DNA from 3 places in the Streptomyces sp. WMMC500 genome. Region 3 is predicted to be linked to each of the others. Evidence: riboswitches for the same ligand, from Rfam matches in the RefSeq annotation. Region 3 holds a riboswitch; each other region holds the start of a gene.

Region 1 (5,320 bases), 2.3 Mb from region 3:
CGGAGCGCCGTGCGAACGACGGAGCGTACCTCCAGTTCCTCCGGGAACGGAACATGTCGGTGGGCCTGTACGCGCTCGACGCCGGATCGCCCGACCCGCAGCAGCCCCACCGCCAGGACGAGGTCTACGTGATCATGAGCGGTCGCGGCTCCGTCACCGTCGGCGACGAGACCCTGCAGGTCGGCAGGGGCTGCGTCGTCTACGTGCCGGCGGGCGTGCCGCATCGTTTCCACCACATCACCGAGGATCTCCGGGTTCTGGTGGTCTTCTCTCCACCCGAGGCCTGAATCAGTCCCTCAGGGGTGCCTCAGGGTTCGTTCCGGGGTGGACCGGGGAAGGGGGCACTCCCGTCCGCCCTTCCGGCGACTTAGCATCGAAGGCACCGGGACAACCCCGGCGTACCGGAGGAGGAATGACCGTGTCCGTGAAAGAGATCACCGCGGGGCTGCCGTGGTGGGTGACGTGGGTGCTGATCCCGGCGATCGTGCTGGTGGTCTTCGGCAGCCTGATCATGGCGCTGGTCGGTTTCATCATCGGCCTGCTGTTCAAGGTGCTGCTGGCCGCGGCGCTGATCGCGGGTGCGATCTTCCTGGTGCGGAAGTTCATGACCGCGTCGTCGTCGAAGAACGACTGGTAGACGACCGGCCGGCCAGCCGGCCGGCAGCCCGCCGTCCTCGCCTCCGGCGCTACTTCCGGCGCCGCCGACCGCCGCCGCCCCGGCGGCGGGCGCGGCCCTCGGGAGGAGCCGCGGCGGCGCCGGAGCCCGTGCCCGCCCAGCCCGCCGGTCCCGCACCGGCCCCGGGCCCCGTGCCCGGTCCGCCACCCGGCCATGATCCCGGTCCGCCACCCGGCCCCGGCCCTCCAGCCGGTCCCATGCCCGCGCCCGGCCCCGCCTCCCGGCCCCGGTCGGCGGAGACGACGAGCGCCGCGAGCCCCGTGGTCAGCGGCACCGAGGCGACCAGCCCGATGCTGCCGACGAGGGTCCGTACGATCTCCTCGGCGACGAACTCGCTCGTCGCCACCGTGCCGACGCCCTGGTCGGCGATCGTGAAGAGCAGCAGCAGCGGCAGCGCCGCTCCCGCGTACGCGAGGACCAGCGTGTTCACCACCGAAGCGATGTGATCCCGCCCGATCCGCATCGCGGACGCGTACAGCTTCCGCCACGGCGCCGACGGATCGGCCTGCCGCAGCTCCCACACCGCGGACGCCTGCGTCACCGTCACGTCGTCGAGCACCCCGAGCGAGCCGATCAGCACCCCCGCCAGCAGCAGCCCGCTCATGTCGATGTCCGGGTACTGGGTGTGGATGAGCCCCGTGAAGTCGTCGGTGTTCCCGGTCAGTTTCGACCAGCCGATGAACAGCGAGCCCAGCAGCCCGATCAGCAGCAGCGACACCAGCGTGCCCAGGGCCGCCACCGACGTACGCACGTTGAACCCGTGACAGAGATACAGCGCGATCAGCATGATGGCGCTGCCCCCGACCACCGCCACCACCAGCGGATTCGACCCGTCGAGGATCGCCGGCAGGATGAACAGGATCAGGACCAGGAAGCTCACCGCCAGCGCCGCGAGCGCCGCCAGCCCGCGCAGCCGCCCCACCGCGACCACCGCCAGCGCGAACACCAGCGCCAGCACCGCCATCGGCACCGTACGCACCACGTCGGAGACGGCGTACTGCAGCTCACGCGGCGCATCCGGCGAATAGGAGACGACGAGTTCCTGCCCCACGTCGTACCGCCGCGACGCGTCGGGCGCGACGATCTCGGTGAAGGTACGTCCCTTGTGCTTGCCCGACGTCACCTCGATCGTCGCCCGCTCGCACATCGCGTCCTCGTCGGGCCGCGGCTCGTCCGCGTTTCCGCCGCCGCCCGGCGTCGCCGGCTCCTGGATCTGGGCGCCCACGTCCGCGCACCTGACCTCTTCGATCTTGGTGACCTTCGCCCGCTGCCGCTCCTGGTCGAAGCCGACGCCGCTGCGCGCGCCGCCCGGTTCGTCGCCGGGCCACAGCGCGATCAGCCCGGCGAGCACCGCCAGCGCGAACGGGACGAGCAGCGCCGCGATCACCGTACGCAGCCGGTGCGAGGCCGGCGGGGGCGGCGTGCCGTGGCCGTGGCCGTGGTTCTGTTCGTGGCTGTGCGAAGGGGTCACCGCCAGATCATCGCAGGAGCGCGCCCCCGGTGCCCTCTTTCGTGCCGGGGCGTCCACCGGTTAGCGTGGTCCGCGAAATGCACACCGCGGGAGCTCGGAGCACCGGGCTGAGAGGGCGCTGACGGATCCGGAACCGGACCGAAGCTGCGCCGACCGCCGAACCTGTTACCGGGTAATGCCGGCGTAGGGAGTGGGTCTCCATGACCGTTTCGGATGCACGTACGCCCGCCACCGCGGACTCCGCGAAGTCCGCCGACTCGACGGCGATCGGCTGGCACAAGGACCACGTCGAGCACCCCGCGCGGCCCGACATCAGGGTCCCGGTGCGGCGCGTACACCTCACGAACGGCCGGGACGTGACGCTGTACGACACGTCCGGGCCGTACACCGACCCGACCACCGACACCGACGTCCGCCGCGGGCTCGCCCCGCTGCGCGACAACTGGATCATCGCCCGCGGCGACACCGAGGAGTACGCGGGCCGCCCGCCCCGCCCCGAGGACGACGGCCTCAAGCACACCTCCCCCCGCGGCGGCCTGCGCAACCTCGACGCCGTCTTCCCCGGCCGCCCGCGCCAGCCGCGGCGCGCCCGCGGCGCGGCGGTCACGCAACTCGCGTACGCCAGACGCGGGGAGGTCACCGCGGAGATGGAGTTCGTCGCGCTGCGCGAGCGGGTCGAGCCCGCCTTCGTCCGCGACGAGATCGCGGCCGGCCGCGCCGTACTCCCCGCGAACGTCAACCACCCCGAGTCCGAACCGATGATCATCGGGAAGAACTTCCTGGTGAAGGTCAACGCCAACATCGGCAACTCCGCCGTCACCTCCTCCATCGAGGAGGAGGTGGAGAAGATGACGTGGGCCACCCGCTGGGGCGCCGACACGGTCATGGACCTGTCCACCGGCCGCAACATCCACACCACCCGCGAGTGGATCCTGCGCAACTCCCCCGTGCCCATCGGCACCGTGCCGCTCTACCAGGCCCTGGAGAAGGTCGACGGCCGCGCGGAGGAGCTGAGCTGGGACGTCTACAAGGACACCGTCGTCGAACAGTGCGAGCAGGGCGTCGACTACATGACCGTCCACGCGGGCGTCCTGCTGCGCTACGTCCCCCTCACCGCCCGCCGCAAGACGGGCATCGTCTCCCGCGGCGGCTCCATCATGGCCGCCTGGTGCCTGGCCCACCACCGCGAGTCGTTCCTCTACACCCACTTCGACGAGCTGTGCGAGATCCTCGCCGCGTACGACGTGACGTTCTCCCTCGGCGACGGCCTGCGCCCCGGCTCGATCGCGGACGCCAACGACGAGGCGCAGTTCGCGGAGCTGCACACCCTCGGCGAGCTGAACCGGGTCGCGAAGTCGCACGGCGTGCAGACCATGATCGAGGGCCCGGGACACGTCCCGATGCACAAGATCAAGGAGAACGTCGACCTGCAGCAGGAGATCTGCGAAGAGGCCCCGTTCTACACCCTCGGCCCCCTGGCCACCGACATCGCCCCCGCCTACGACCACATCACCTCCGGCATCGGGGCGGCGATGATCGCCTGGTGGGGCACGGCGATGCTCTGCTACGTCACCCCGAAGGAACACCTGGGCCTGCCGGACCGCGACGACGTCAAGACCGGCGTCATCACGTACAAGATCGCCGCCCACGCCGCGGACCTCGCCAAGGGCCACCCGGGCGCCCAGGACTGGGACGACGCCCTGTCGGACGCGCGCTTCGAGTTCCGCTGGGAGGACCAGTTCAACCTGGCCCTGGACCCGGACACGGCGCGCGAGTTCCACGACGCGACGCTGCCGGCGGAGCCGGCGAAGACGGCGCACTTCTGCTCGATGTGCGGACCGAAGTTCTGCTCAATGAAAATTAGCAAATCAGTAATAGAGCGCTTCGGTGGCGACGTGCCCGCCGACGCCACGGAGGAGGAGGCTGCCGCCGGCATGCTCCAGAAGTCACGGGAGTTCGCAGAGAGCGGCCACCGCGTCTACCTCCCGGTCGCGGACTGACGCACCAACGCACTCCACGCGGGCCCCGCTCAACTCCGAGCGGGGCCCGCTGCCGTCCGGCGGTCTCGTCCGCCCACTGCTCCCCCCGGTACGGTCGTAGCCGTGTCCGGCGTGCGTCGGGTTGGTCACCGTAGTGCGTGCGCCGGTGGATCGCGCACGACTCGGGGAGCTGGTTCTGGCAGTGGCGTCTGACGCTGCTCGGTCATCGGAAGAGGGGGTCGCGTTTCGGCACATTCTCGGGATCGCAAGATCTGTACCAATTGTGAGTCAAATTAGGTGATCGAGATTCAGCAGATATGGATATCCCTTCGTTCCTTACGCTCAAACCCGCCTGCCCCTGTCGGGCAGAGCAAGAGGAAGAGGGAAACTTTTTCCGCTTCACTAGAGCAGTCTGAACAGTACTTCACAGCTGCGGAACGAGTCGGATACGAGACCCGGCCAGTACTTGCATTTTATGGCCTCTCTCAACTGGGTCGCGCCATTGCGGCAGCAACACATGCCGACAGATGTGCATCCTCTACCGATTGGCAGCTTTCCGGTCACGGCTTAAGAATTCCTGGGATATCCCAAGCCGTCACAAGAGATAGTATCGGAACATTGACGATTCGAGACCACGGTAAAGGTGCATTTACTCAGCTCGCAAAACTTCTCGACTCTCCGTCGCTTGCCTCTCCGGTAAAACTATCTGAGATATGGGACTCCGTCCCAGAGATGAACGGACACTTTCTTTCTGGAGGTGGTCTATATCCAGCTTTAAGTCGATGGCCCCGGCCCACGGCCGGCCCGACACCGCACTCGGTCTGCTCGATTAAGTGGACAGACTCCCGTCGGGACTTTTTACAGGTCGTCGTCCCCGCAGAGGGACTGCCACTTGTCCTCGGCTGCCGAGGCCCTGTAGAACGCCGCCTTCGTCCGGCTCGCATCTGTCACCGGGAGCGAGTCCCCGTAGTCCTGGTAGCCATACGAGGACTCACGCAGGCTCGAACGAAGCTCTTTGTCGTCAGTAAGGCTCGACGCCTCAAGCAGCCGCTGGGCGTACTCGTGCATCTCTGCCCGGACTTCAGCGCGTGAGGCTTCCCCGATAATTTTGTTGGCATGGCGAGCATCGATCGCCATGCTGCATGCGTCGCTCCGGTCAGGGGCACCAGCGTTTCTCAGATCGTCAAAATTCGT
Region 2 (5,320 bases), 4.7 Mb from region 3:
GGGGCCGGTGCAGAAGTAGTCGACGCCGGGCTCGACGGCCGCCGCGCGGGTCTCCGCCTCGGCGTGGGTGGAGCGGCCGATCAGCACGTCGTCGGGCGCTTCGCCGAGGATGGCGCGGGCGGCGGGCACCGGCAGGTCGCCCTGGCCCAGGTGCAGCACGTCGGCGCCGGCGGCGTGGGCCACGTCGGCGCGGTCGTTGACCGCGAGCAGCCGGCCGTGGCGGCGGCAGGCGTCGGCGAACACCTCCAGGTGGGCCAGCTCCTCGCGCGCCTCCATGCCCTTCTCGCGCAGTTGGACGACGTCCACGCCGGCGGCGAGCACGGCGTCGAGGAACTCGGGCAGGTCGCCCTGGCGCGTCCGGGCGTCGGTGCACAGGTAGAGCTGCGCGGCGCCCAGCCGCGCGCGGGCGTCGGCGGTGGCGCGGGCGGCGGTTCCGGCCGTCATGCGGCGCTCCCCCTCGTACGGTCGCGGGGCCGGACCCGCGGGCGCGCGCCCGGCCCCGCGAGATTACACAGCCAGCGCCTGCGCCCTGCGCTTGACCTCCGTCCCGCGGTTCTCGCGCAGCGCCTGCGCGGGAGTCCCCGGGAGCGAGGGGTCGGGGGTGAACAGCCACTCCAGCGCCTCCGCGTCGCTGAAGCCGTCGTCCTTGAGCAGCGTCAGGGTCCCGGTGAGGCCCTTGACGACCTTCCCCTCGCCGATGAACTCGGCGGGCACCTGCAGCGCGTTGTTCTCACCCCGCCGCACCGCGATCAACTGGCCTTCCTTGACCAACTGCCGCACGCGGGTCACCTCGACGCCGAGCTTCTCGGCGACGTCGGGAAGGGTGAGCCAGGAGGGGACGAGAGCATCGATCTTCGCATCAATCTCGGTCACACCCCCAGCCTGCCATCTCGGACCGCCCGCCGGTACAGGGCAGCGCCAAAGGGCGGCATATCACCTCGAAGCATCCCCGGATGCGCGGCTGCCGGCCCGGCGCGGGACGCGCCGCGGACGTCACAGCGCGGCCGATTTCAGCGGTACCGCCGCGTCGGCGGCGCGCTCGCGGTCCAGCGCGGCACCCGCGTGGATCAGCTTGCGCCCCTGGGTGAGGTCCCGCGGGCGGCCGACGGCCAGCAGCGCGATGAGCCGCCCGGCGCGCAGCCAGCACACCGACCAGGAGGCGGCGGACGGATCGCCGCGCCACAGCAGCTCGTCGTCGTCCGTGTGGTGGCCGACGTACTGCACGAACCGGCCGAACTGCTCGGACCAGAAGTACGGCACCGGGTCGTACGCCGCGCCCGGCTCCCCGGCGATGTCCGCCGCGACGGTCGCCGGGCCCTGCAGGGCGTTGTCCCAGTGGTGGATCAGCAGCCGCTCGCCGTAGCGCGCGGAGGGGAACGACGCGCAGTCGCCGACGGCCCAGACGCCCGGCACGTTCGTGCGCAGCCGCTCGTCGGCCCGCACCGCGCCGTCGCCGCCCAGCACGACGCCGGAGCCGGCGAGCCAGGCAGTCGCGGGACGGGCGCCGATGCCGACGACGACGGCGTCGGCGGTCAGCTCCGTACCGTCGTCGAGGACCACCGCGACCGGGCCGTCCTCGCCCAGGTGCGCGACGCGCTCCACCCGGCGGCCCGTCAGCAGCCGGGCACCGCTCTCCTCGTACCATCCGGCCATCGGCACCGCGACCTGCGCGGGCAGCGCCGCCGGCAGCGGGTGCCCGGCGGCCTCCACGACCGTCACCTCACAGCCCTGCTCGCGCGCCGCGGTGCTCAGCTCCGCGCCGATCCAGCCCGCGCCGACCACCAGGATCCGGCTGCGCCGCACGAGCACCGCGCGCAGCCGCGCCGCGTCGTCGAGGGTGCGCAGCAGGTGCACGCCGGGCGTGGTGCCGGCGGGCGCGCCGGGCAGCGGGACGGGCGCCGCGCCGGTGGCCAGGACCAGCTTCTCGTACGCCACGGGCCCGGCGTCCGTCTCCAGCAGCCGCCCCGCGGTGTCCAGCCGGTCGACGTGCAGCCCCAGCCGGAGCCCGATGCCGTGCTCCGCGAAGTCCACCTCGAACGCCGAGCCCTCCGCCTTGCCGAGCAGCACCGCCTTCGACAGCGGCGGCCGGTCGTACGGGTCGTGCGGCTCCGCGCCGACGAGGGTGACGGGGCCTGCGTAACCCCGCTCGCGCAGCGCGACGGCCGTCTGCACCCCGGCCATGCCGGCACCGACGACGACGGTGCCGGCGGTTGAGTTCCCGGGGCGGCTGGCGGCCCGGCCGGCGGGGCCGCGGTCCGGATCGGCGTCGGTCACACCGATCACTGTATGCCGGGCCCGGCATACGACGCTCGTGCCGGGTCCGCTCGCGAGGCTCCCTTACAGCGGCCGGGCCTACGGAGTTAGGGTGGCCGGGAAGACTCGCGGGAGCCCGGCGCACCGGGCTGAGAGGGGGGCTGGCGGCCCCCGACCGTACGAACCTGATCCGGGTCATGCCGGCGAAGGGAGGGGCGAACGTGCCCATGCAGCCACGCGACACACCCCCGGAAGAACCCGCGGCGGCGCCCGCGGCCGGCACCGCCGGCCCGGTCGGCGCGCCGCGCACGGCGGACGCCACGTACGACGTCCTCGTCGTCGGCGGCGGCGTCATCGGCCTGGTCACCGCCTGGCAGGCGGCCCGCCGCGGGCTGGCCACCGCCGTCGCCGACCCGGCGCCCGACGGCGGCGCCGCGCAGGTCGCGGCCGGCATGCTCGCCGCCGTCACCGAACTGCACTACGGCGAGGAGGCGCTGCTGGCGCTCAACCTGGCCGCCGCGGAGCGCTATCCGGCGTTCGCGGCCGAACTGGCCGAGGCGTCGGGCCGGGACATCGGCTACCGCCGCTGCGGCGCGCTGTCCGTCGCGCTGGATGCCGACGACCGCGCCCAACTGCGCGAACTGCACGGCTTCCAGCAGCGGCTGGGGCTGTCGGCCGAGTGGCTCGGCGGGAGCGAGTGCCGCCGGCTGGAGCCCATGCTCGCGCCCGGGGTACGCGGCGGGCTGCGCGTCGACGGCGACCACCAGACGGACCCGCGGCTGCTGACCGTGGCGCTCCTCGCGGCCTGCGAGCGGGCCGGCGTCGCCTTCCACCGCAGCCTCGCGGCCCGGCTGCGGGTGACCGGCTCCGGCACCGCCGAGCGGGCGGTGGGCGCGGAACTGGCGGACGGCACGCGGATCGCCGCCGGGCAGACGGTGCTGGCCGCCGGCAGCCGCAGCGGCCGTCTTGCGGGGGTGCCGGAGGCGGTGCGGCCCCCGGTGCGCCCCGTCAAGGGGCAGGTGGTGCGGCTGCGGATGCCCGGCGCCGGGACGCCGTTCCTGTCCCGTACGGTACGGGCCGTGGTCCGCGGCAGCAGCGTGTACCTGGTGCCGCGCGAGAGCGGCGAGCTGGTCATCGGCGCCACCAGCGAGGAGCTGGGCTGGGACACCACGGTCACCGCAGGCGGCGTGTACGAGCTGCTGCGCGACGCCCACGAGCTGCTGCCCGGGCTGACGGAGCTGCCGCTCGTGGAGACCGGCGCCGGGCTGCGCCCCGGCTCCCCCGACAACGCGCCGCTGCTGGGCCCCACCGCCCTGCCGGGGCTGCACCTGGCCACCGGCCACTACCGCAACGGGGTGCTCCTCACCCCGGTCACCGGCGACGCCCTCGCCGCCGTGCTCACCGGCGGCGAGCTCCCCGACGTCGCCCGCCCGTTCGCCGCCACCCGGTTCGCGGGCGCGCGGCAGCACCACGAAGGACGGCACGCATGACCGAGAACGCCACGCAGACCCGTACCGACTCCCCCGACACCACCGACTCCCCCGAAGCCGCCGCCACCGACGCCGCGGCCGCGGCCGCCGTCACCGTCACCGTCAACGGCGCCCCGCGCCGTGTCGCCGCGGGCCTCACCCTCGACGCCCTCGTCGCCACCGTCACCGCCGCGCCCCGCGGCGTCGCCGCCGCCGTCAACGAGGACGTCGTACCCCGCGGCAGTTGGCCCACCACCACCCTCGCCGACGGCGACCGCGTCGAGATCCTGACCGCGGTCCAGGGAGGCTGATCACCGTGACAAGCACCGCCCCCGCCCCGACAGACGCCACGGACCCCACCGCCGCCGACCCGGCCGCGGACCCCCTCACGATCGCCGGCGTCCGCTTCTCCTCGCGCCTCATCATGGGCACCGGCGGCGCGAGCAGCCTGGACATGATGGAGCGCGCGCTCCTCGCCTCCGGCACCGAGCTGACCACCGTCGCGATGCGCCGCGTCGACCCCGGCGTGCACGGCTCGGTGCTCGACGTGCTGCGCCGCCACGGCATCCGCGTGCTGCCGAACACCGCCGGCTGCTACACCGCCGGCGAGGCCGTCCTCACCGCCCGGCTGGCCCGCGAGGCGCTCGGCACGGACTGGGTGAAGCTGGAGGTCATCGCCGACGAGCGCACCCTGCTGCCCGACCCCGTCGAGCTGCTGGCCGCCGCCGAGACGCTCGTCGACGACGGCTTCACCGTGCTCCCGTACACCAACGACGACCCCGTGCTCGCCCGCAAGCTGGAGGACGCCGGCTGCGCCGCCGTGATGCCGCTCGGCTCCCCCATCGGCTCCGGACTCGGCATCCGCAACCCGCACAACTTCCAGCTCATCACCGAGGCCGCCGGGGTGCCCGTCATCCTCGACGCCGGCGCCGGCACCGCCTCCGACGCCGCGCAGGCGATGGAGCTGGGCTGCGACGCGGTGATGCTCGCGTCCGCGGTGACGCGGGCGCAGGAGCCGGTGCTGATGGCGGAGGCGATGCGGCACGCGATCGTCGCCGGCCGGTACGCCGCGCGCGCGGGACGCATCCCGCGCCGGCACTTCGCGCGCGCGTCGTCACCGGCGGCCGGCGTCGCGGCGCTGGGGACCGGGCCCGGTCCCGGCGGGGGCGGGGAGCCGGACCCGGAGCGGCCCGCCTTCGCGTGAACTCCGCGGCCCCGTACCGGCACCCGCACCGCCACCGGTACCGGCACCCGCACCGCCACCCGCACCGGCGGCACCGCCACCGGCATCGGCACCCCATCGGGAACGGACTGCAGCACAACGGTGACGGGAACGCGTCCCTCACCTCGTAGACTGCGCTGCGTGGACACGACTCTGGACCCGTCCCCCCATCCGCCGGGAGGGTGGGGAGACCCCATGGTCGGGCAGATGCTCGACGGGCGCTACCGCGTCGACGCGCGCATCGCCGCCGGCGGCATGGCCACGGTCTACCGCGCGCTGGACACCCGGCTCGACCGGGTGCTCGCCGTCAAGGTCATGCACCCGTCGCTCGCCGCCGACGCCTCCTTCGTCCAGCGGTTCATCCTGGAGGCCAAGT
Region 3 (5,320 bases):
CCTCCCGCAGGAACCCGGACTCGGCGTCCTTCTTCCATGCGGTCAGCCACTTCGCGGTGTCCACGTACGAGGTGGACCTTCCCTCGTCCTTGTACCGGCGCGTCCGTTCGGCGAGGGCCTTGTTCCATACGTATCGGACGCAGCCGAACGTGCGGTGCAGCAGCGCCGCCTGCTCGCTGGTCGGGTAGAAGCGGTACTTGTACGCCCGCTTGATCACCTGAGACACGGCTAACACGGTAGCGCATGATCGTGTCAGAATTCACCGGCACCGACCAGTCCCCGCCCTGAAGGACGGTGCTTGCAGCCTTGACAGTCTTGATCAGAACTCTCCCGCCTGGTTCTTGCGGACCCGTTCCAGCAGCAGCAGCGCCGCCGCGCACACGGCCATGAGGATGGTGCTCAGCGCCATCGCCTGCCCGTAGTTGGTCTCCCCGGCGCGGCCGAGGAGCCGGGCGACGGCGACGGGCAGCGTCGGCCGGTCGGGCCCGGCGATGAAGACGGTCGCGCCGAACTCGCCGAGGGAGACGGCGAAGGCGAAGCCGGCGGCTACGAGCACGGCCCGCCACACCAGCGGCAGGTCGACCTCCCGCCACGCCCGCAGCGGGGACGCGCCGAGGACGGCGGCGGCCTCCCGCAGCCGCTCGTCGACGGCGCGCAGCACGGGCAGCATGGTCCGTACGACGAACGGGACGCCCACCAGCGCCTGCGCGAGCGGCACGAGGATCCAGGAGGACCTGAGGTCGAGCGGCGGGCTGTCGAGGGCGATGAGGAAGCCGAAGCCGACGGTGACGGCGGAGGTGCCCAGCGGGAGCATCAGCAGTGCGTCGAAGCCGCGGACGAAGGGGCCCGCGCGGCGGGTGACGGCGGCCGCGGCGAGGCCGCCGACGACGACGGCGATGACGGTGGCGACGGCGGCGTAGGCGAGGGAGTTGCCGACGGCCTCCAGCGGCGGGACGGCGAACGTGCCGTCGCTCTCCTGCAGCGCGCGGTAGAAGCCGGTGCCGTGGCCGCCGGGGGTGGCGAAGGAGCGTTCGACGAGGACGGCGAGCGGCGCGAGGAGCAGCACGGCGACGACGGCGACGACGCCGCCGAGGAGTGCGCGTTCGCCGGCGCCGCGCGGGCGGCGGGCGGTGGTCTCGGGGGCGACGAGGCGCAGCGCGGTCTCCCGGCGGCGTACGGTCCAGGCGTGCACGGCGAGGACGCCGGCGACGGCGGCGAGCTGGAGGAGGGTGAGGACCGCGGCGGTGGGCAGGTCGAGGAAGTCGGCGGTCTGGCGGTAGATCTCCACTTCGAGGGTGGCGTAGCGGGGGCCGCCGAGGATCTGGATGATGCCGAAGGAGGTGAAGGTGAAGAGGAAGACCATGAGGGCCGCGGCGGCGACGGCGGGCCCGAGCGCGGGCAGGGTGACGTGCCGCCAGGCGGCGAGGCGGCCGGCGCCGAGGACGCGGGCGGCTTCTTCCTGACGGGGGTCGAGCTGCGCCCACAGGCCGCCGACGGTCCGTACGACGACGGCGAAGTTGAAGAAGACGTGGGCGAGGAGGATGGCCCACACGGTGGTGTCCAGGCGGATGCCCCACCAGCCGTCGAGGACGCCGCCGCGGCCGAGGAGGGCGAGGAACGCGGAGCCGACGACGACGGTGGGCATCACGAACGGCACGGTGACCAGGGCGCGCAGCAGTTGTTTGCCGGGGAAGTCGAAGCGGGCGAAGACGTACGCGGCGGGGAGCGCGAGGACGAGGGTCAGTCCGGTGGACGCGGTGGCCTGCCAGAGCGTGAACCACAGGACGCCGAGGATGTCGGGGTCGCCGAGGACGTCGGGGACGCGGCCGAGCTGCCAGCGGCCGTTCTCGCGCAGGCCGCGGGCGACGATGGCGCCGACGGGGTAGGCGAAGAAGACGGCGAAGAACGCGGCGGGGACGGCCATGAGCGCGAGCCGGCCGGCGGCTCCGCGCCCCCGGCGGCGGCGCGCGCCCCCGCCCGCGCCGCGCGGGCCGCGCGGGCCGCCGGGGCCGTCCGGGCCGCGTCCTGCCGCGCGGGTTACTTCACGACCAGCGAGGTCCACGTCTTGATCCACTGCTCCCGGTTGTCCTGAACGGCCGCCGGGTCGAGGGTGTGCGGGTCGGGGATCTCCTCGCCGTAGCGGGTGAAGACCTCGGGCAGCTCGGTGTTCTCGCGCGCGGGGTGGACGAACATCTGCAGCGGCATGTCCTTCTGGAACCGCTCGCCGATGAGGAAGTCGATGAGGGCCTTGCCGCCTTCGGTGTTGCCGGCGTTCGCGAGCAGCCCGGCGAACTCGATCTGGCGGAAGCAGGTGCCGGTGGACACGCCGGTGGTGGCTTCCTTCGGCCGCGATTCCATGTCGAGGACGGGCGGGCTGGAGGCGTAGGAGACGACGAGCGGCTTGTCGCCCTTGCCGGCGCCGGAGAAGCGGTCGTAGTACGCCTGCTCCCAGCCGTCGACGACCTCGACGCCGTTGTCCCGCAGCCTGCTCCAGTAGTCCTCCCAGCCCTCGTCCCCGTACTCGTCGGCGGTGGCGAGGAGGAAGGCCAGCCCCGGGGAGGAGGTGGCGGCGTTCTCGGTGACGAGGAGGTCCTTGTAGCGGGGTTCGGCGAGGTCGTCGAGGGTCTCGGGCGGGTCGAGGTTCTTCTCCTCGAAGTACGCGCGGTCGTAGTTGACGCACACGTCGCCGTAGTCGACGGGGGTGACGCGGTGTTCGCCGGCGTCGAGCTGGAGCTCGCGGGGGATGCGGTCCAGCCCCTTCGCTTCGTACGGCGTGAAGAGCCCGTTGTCGAGGCCGCGGGAGAGGAGGGTGTTGTCGATGCCGAAGAAGACGTCGCCCTGGGGGTTGTCCTTGGACAGGATCGCCTGGTTGACAGCGGAGCCGGCGTCCTTGCCCCTGAGGACGTCGACCTTGTACCCGGACTGCTTCTCGAACGCCTTGAGCACGTCGTCGGAGGCGGCGAAGGAGTCGTGGGTGACGAGGGTGACGCTCTTGTCGCCCGAGCCGGACCCGGATCCGTCGCCGGAGTCCGAGCCGCAGGCGGCCAGGCCCAGGGCGAGCGACGCGGCCAGGGCGGTGGTGACGATGCGCTTCATCGGGCTGCTTTCGTGGCGGCGGGCAGCCCGGGCAGCAGCGGAGAGGGGACCGAACTTCCTACCCAGAATGACCTGGGCGAGGTTCGAGGGTCTGCGGCCTGGACGCTTCCGCACTCTCAGCGCTGCGAGCGCTCCCCTGTCGGTTGGTACAAACGCACGGTATCAGGCGGGTGCCTCGGACGCCGCGAGCTGTCCACAGGCCCCGTCGATCTCCTGGCCGCGGGTGTCCCGCACGGTCACGGGCACGCCGTGGGACTCCAGGGCGGCGACGAACGCCCGCTCGTCCTCGGGCCGGGAGGCGGTCCACTTCGAGCCGGGGGTGGGGTTGAGCGGGATGAGGTTGACGTGGGCGCGGCGGCCCCTGAGGAGGCGGCCGAGGAGGTCGGCGCGCCAGGCCTGGTCGTTGATGTCCCTGATCAGCGCGTACTCGATGGAGACGCGGCGGCCGGAGCGTGCGGCGTACTCCCAGGCGGCGTCGAGGACCTCGCGGACCTGCCAGCGGGTGTTGACGGGCACGAGCGTGTCGCGCAGTTCGTCGTCGGGCGCGTGGAGGGAGACGGCGAGGCGGCACTTCAGGCCCTCGTCGGCGAAGCGGTGCATGGCGGGCACGAGGCCGACGGTGGAGACGGTGATGCCGCGCTGGGAGAGCCCGAGGCCGTCGGGCTCCGGGTCGGTGAGGCGGCGCACGGCGGCCAGCACGCGGTTGTAGTTCGCCAGCGGCTCGCCCATGCCCATGAAGACGATGTTGGACAGCCGCGCCGGGCCTCCGGGCACCTCGCCGTCGCGCAGGGCGCGCATGCCGTCGACGATCTGGTGGACGATCTCGGCGGTGGACAGGTTGCGGGTCAGCCCGGCCTGGCCGGTGGCGCAGAACGGGCAGTTCATGCCGCAGCCGGCCTGGGAGGAGATGCACATGGTGACGCGGTCGGGGTAGCGCATGAGCACCGACTCGACCAGCGTGCCGTCGAAGAGCCGCCACAGGGTCTTGCGCGTCGTGTCGCCGTCGCAGCTCAGATGCCGGACGACGGTCATCAGCTCGGGCAGCAGCCCTTCGGCGAGCTTCGCCCGGGACCCGGCCGGCACGTCGGTCCAGCCGGCCGGGTCAGTGGCGTAGCGCGCGAAGTAGTGCCGCGAGAGCTGCGCGGCGCGGAACGGCTTCTCGCCCAGCTCGGCGACGGCGTCGCGGCGCTCGGCGGGGGTGAGGTCGGCGAGGTGGCGCGGCGGCTTCTTGGCACCACGGGGGACGGCGAAGGTGAGCTCTCCTGGCTTGGGCATAGCCGTACCAGTGTCGCAGACGGAACCGCGTGCGCCTGCATCGTCCCCGGATGCCCGGATGCGACGGCGGGGCGGGGTCAGCCCGTGCCGACGAAGATCACCATCAGCAGCCACACCACCGGTGCCGTCGGCAGCAGCGAGTCCAGCCGGTCCATGATCCCGCCGTGGCCGGGGAGGAGAGTGCCCATGTCCTTGATGCCGAGGTCCCGTTTGATCATCGACTCGGCGAGGTCGCCGAGCGTGGCGCTGGCGGCTGCCGCGGCGCCCAGCAGGAGTCCCTGCCACCAGCGGCCGTCGTCGACGAGCAGCTCCATGCACACCGCGCCCGCGGCCATCGCGAAGGCCAGCGCGCCGGCGAGTCCCTCGCGGGTCTTGCCGGGGCTGATGCGGGGGGCGAGTTTGTGGCGGCCGAACTTGTAGCCGACGGCGTACGCGCCGGTGTCGCTGATCACCGTGAGGATCAGGAACGTCAGCACCCGCTGCGGGCCGTCGCCGTCCGCGGCGAGCATGAGGGCGACGAAGGTGGCGAGGAAGGGCACGTAGAAGGCGGCGAAGACGCCGGCGGTGACGTCGCGGAGATAGTCCTCCGCGGGGCCCTTCAGGCGCCAGACGGGGACGGCGAGGGCGGTGAGCGCGAGCGCCGCCCCGGCGCCCTCGGCGCCGCGCGCGTACCCGGCGACGACCGTGGCGACGCCGCCGACCACCAGCGGCACCAGCGGGGTGCGGATGTCGCGGCACTCCGCCAGCCGCGACGTCAGTTCCCACAGCCCGACCGCGACGGCGATGACGATGACGCCGACGAAGAGCACTTTCACGACGAACAGCGTGGCCAGCACGATGGCGCCGAGGCCGAGCCCGACGCCTATGGCCGCGCCGAGGTCCCGGCCGCCGCGGCGCCGTCGGGGGGCGGGCGGCGGCGCGGAGGAGGCGTCGTCCGGGACGCCGGGTC

Evidence for each region. Region 3 has a riboswitch for thiamine pyrophosphate ahead of O7599_RS09645 (thiamine ABC transporter substrate-binding protein). Riboswitches for the same ligand answer to the same signal wherever they lie in the genome.
Region 1: linked by a shared signal. The riboswitch ahead of thiC (phosphomethylpyrimidine synthase ThiC) and the one ahead of O7599_RS09645 (thiamine ABC transporter substrate-binding protein) in region 3 are both predicted to bind thiamine pyrophosphate.
Region 2: linked by a shared signal. The riboswitch ahead of thiO (glycine oxidase ThiO) and the one ahead of O7599_RS09645 (thiamine ABC transporter substrate-binding protein) in region 3 are both predicted to bind thiamine pyrophosphate.

The regions. Positions count from the first base shown of each region.
Region 1 is NZ_CP114905.1:4,683,703-4,689,022, forward strand. It holds gene O7599_RS20070 (cupin domain-containing protein) at 1-287, shown strand, start outside; gene O7599_RS20075 (DUF5326 family protein) at 425-637, shown strand; gene O7599_RS20080 (YibE/F family protein) at 687-2,147, opposite strand; TPP riboswitch at 2,224-2,355, shown strand; gene thiC (phosphomethylpyrimidine synthase ThiC) at 2,348-4,147, shown strand; gene O7599_RS20090 (hypothetical protein) at 4,985-5,320, opposite strand, start outside.
Region 2 is NZ_CP114905.1:7,131,337-7,136,656, reverse strand. It holds gene thiE (thiamine phosphate synthase) at 1-444, opposite strand, end outside; gene O7599_RS30745 (Rv2175c family DNA-binding protein) at 508-873, opposite strand; gene O7599_RS30740 (FAD-dependent oxidoreductase) at 994-2,283, opposite strand; TPP riboswitch at 2,372-2,482, shown strand; gene thiO (glycine oxidase ThiO) at 2,475-3,743, shown strand; gene thiS (sulfur carrier protein ThiS) at 3,740-4,033, shown strand; gene O7599_RS30725 (thiazole synthase) at 4,147-4,926, shown strand; gene pknB (Stk1 family PASTA domain-containing Ser/Thr kinase) at 5,140-5,320, shown strand, end outside.
Region 3 is NZ_CP114905.1:2,385,724-2,391,043, forward strand. It holds gene O7599_RS09635 (RNA-guided endonuclease TnpB family protein) at 1-226, opposite strand, end outside; gene O7599_RS09640 (iron ABC transporter permease) at 320-1,924, opposite strand; gene O7599_RS09645 (thiamine ABC transporter substrate-binding protein) at 2,038-3,096, opposite strand; TPP riboswitch at 3,134-3,244, opposite strand; gene rlmN (23S rRNA (adenine(2503)-C(2))-methyltransferase RlmN) at 3,259-4,371, opposite strand; gene O7599_RS09655 (phosphatidate cytidylyltransferase) at 4,449-5,320, opposite strand, start outside.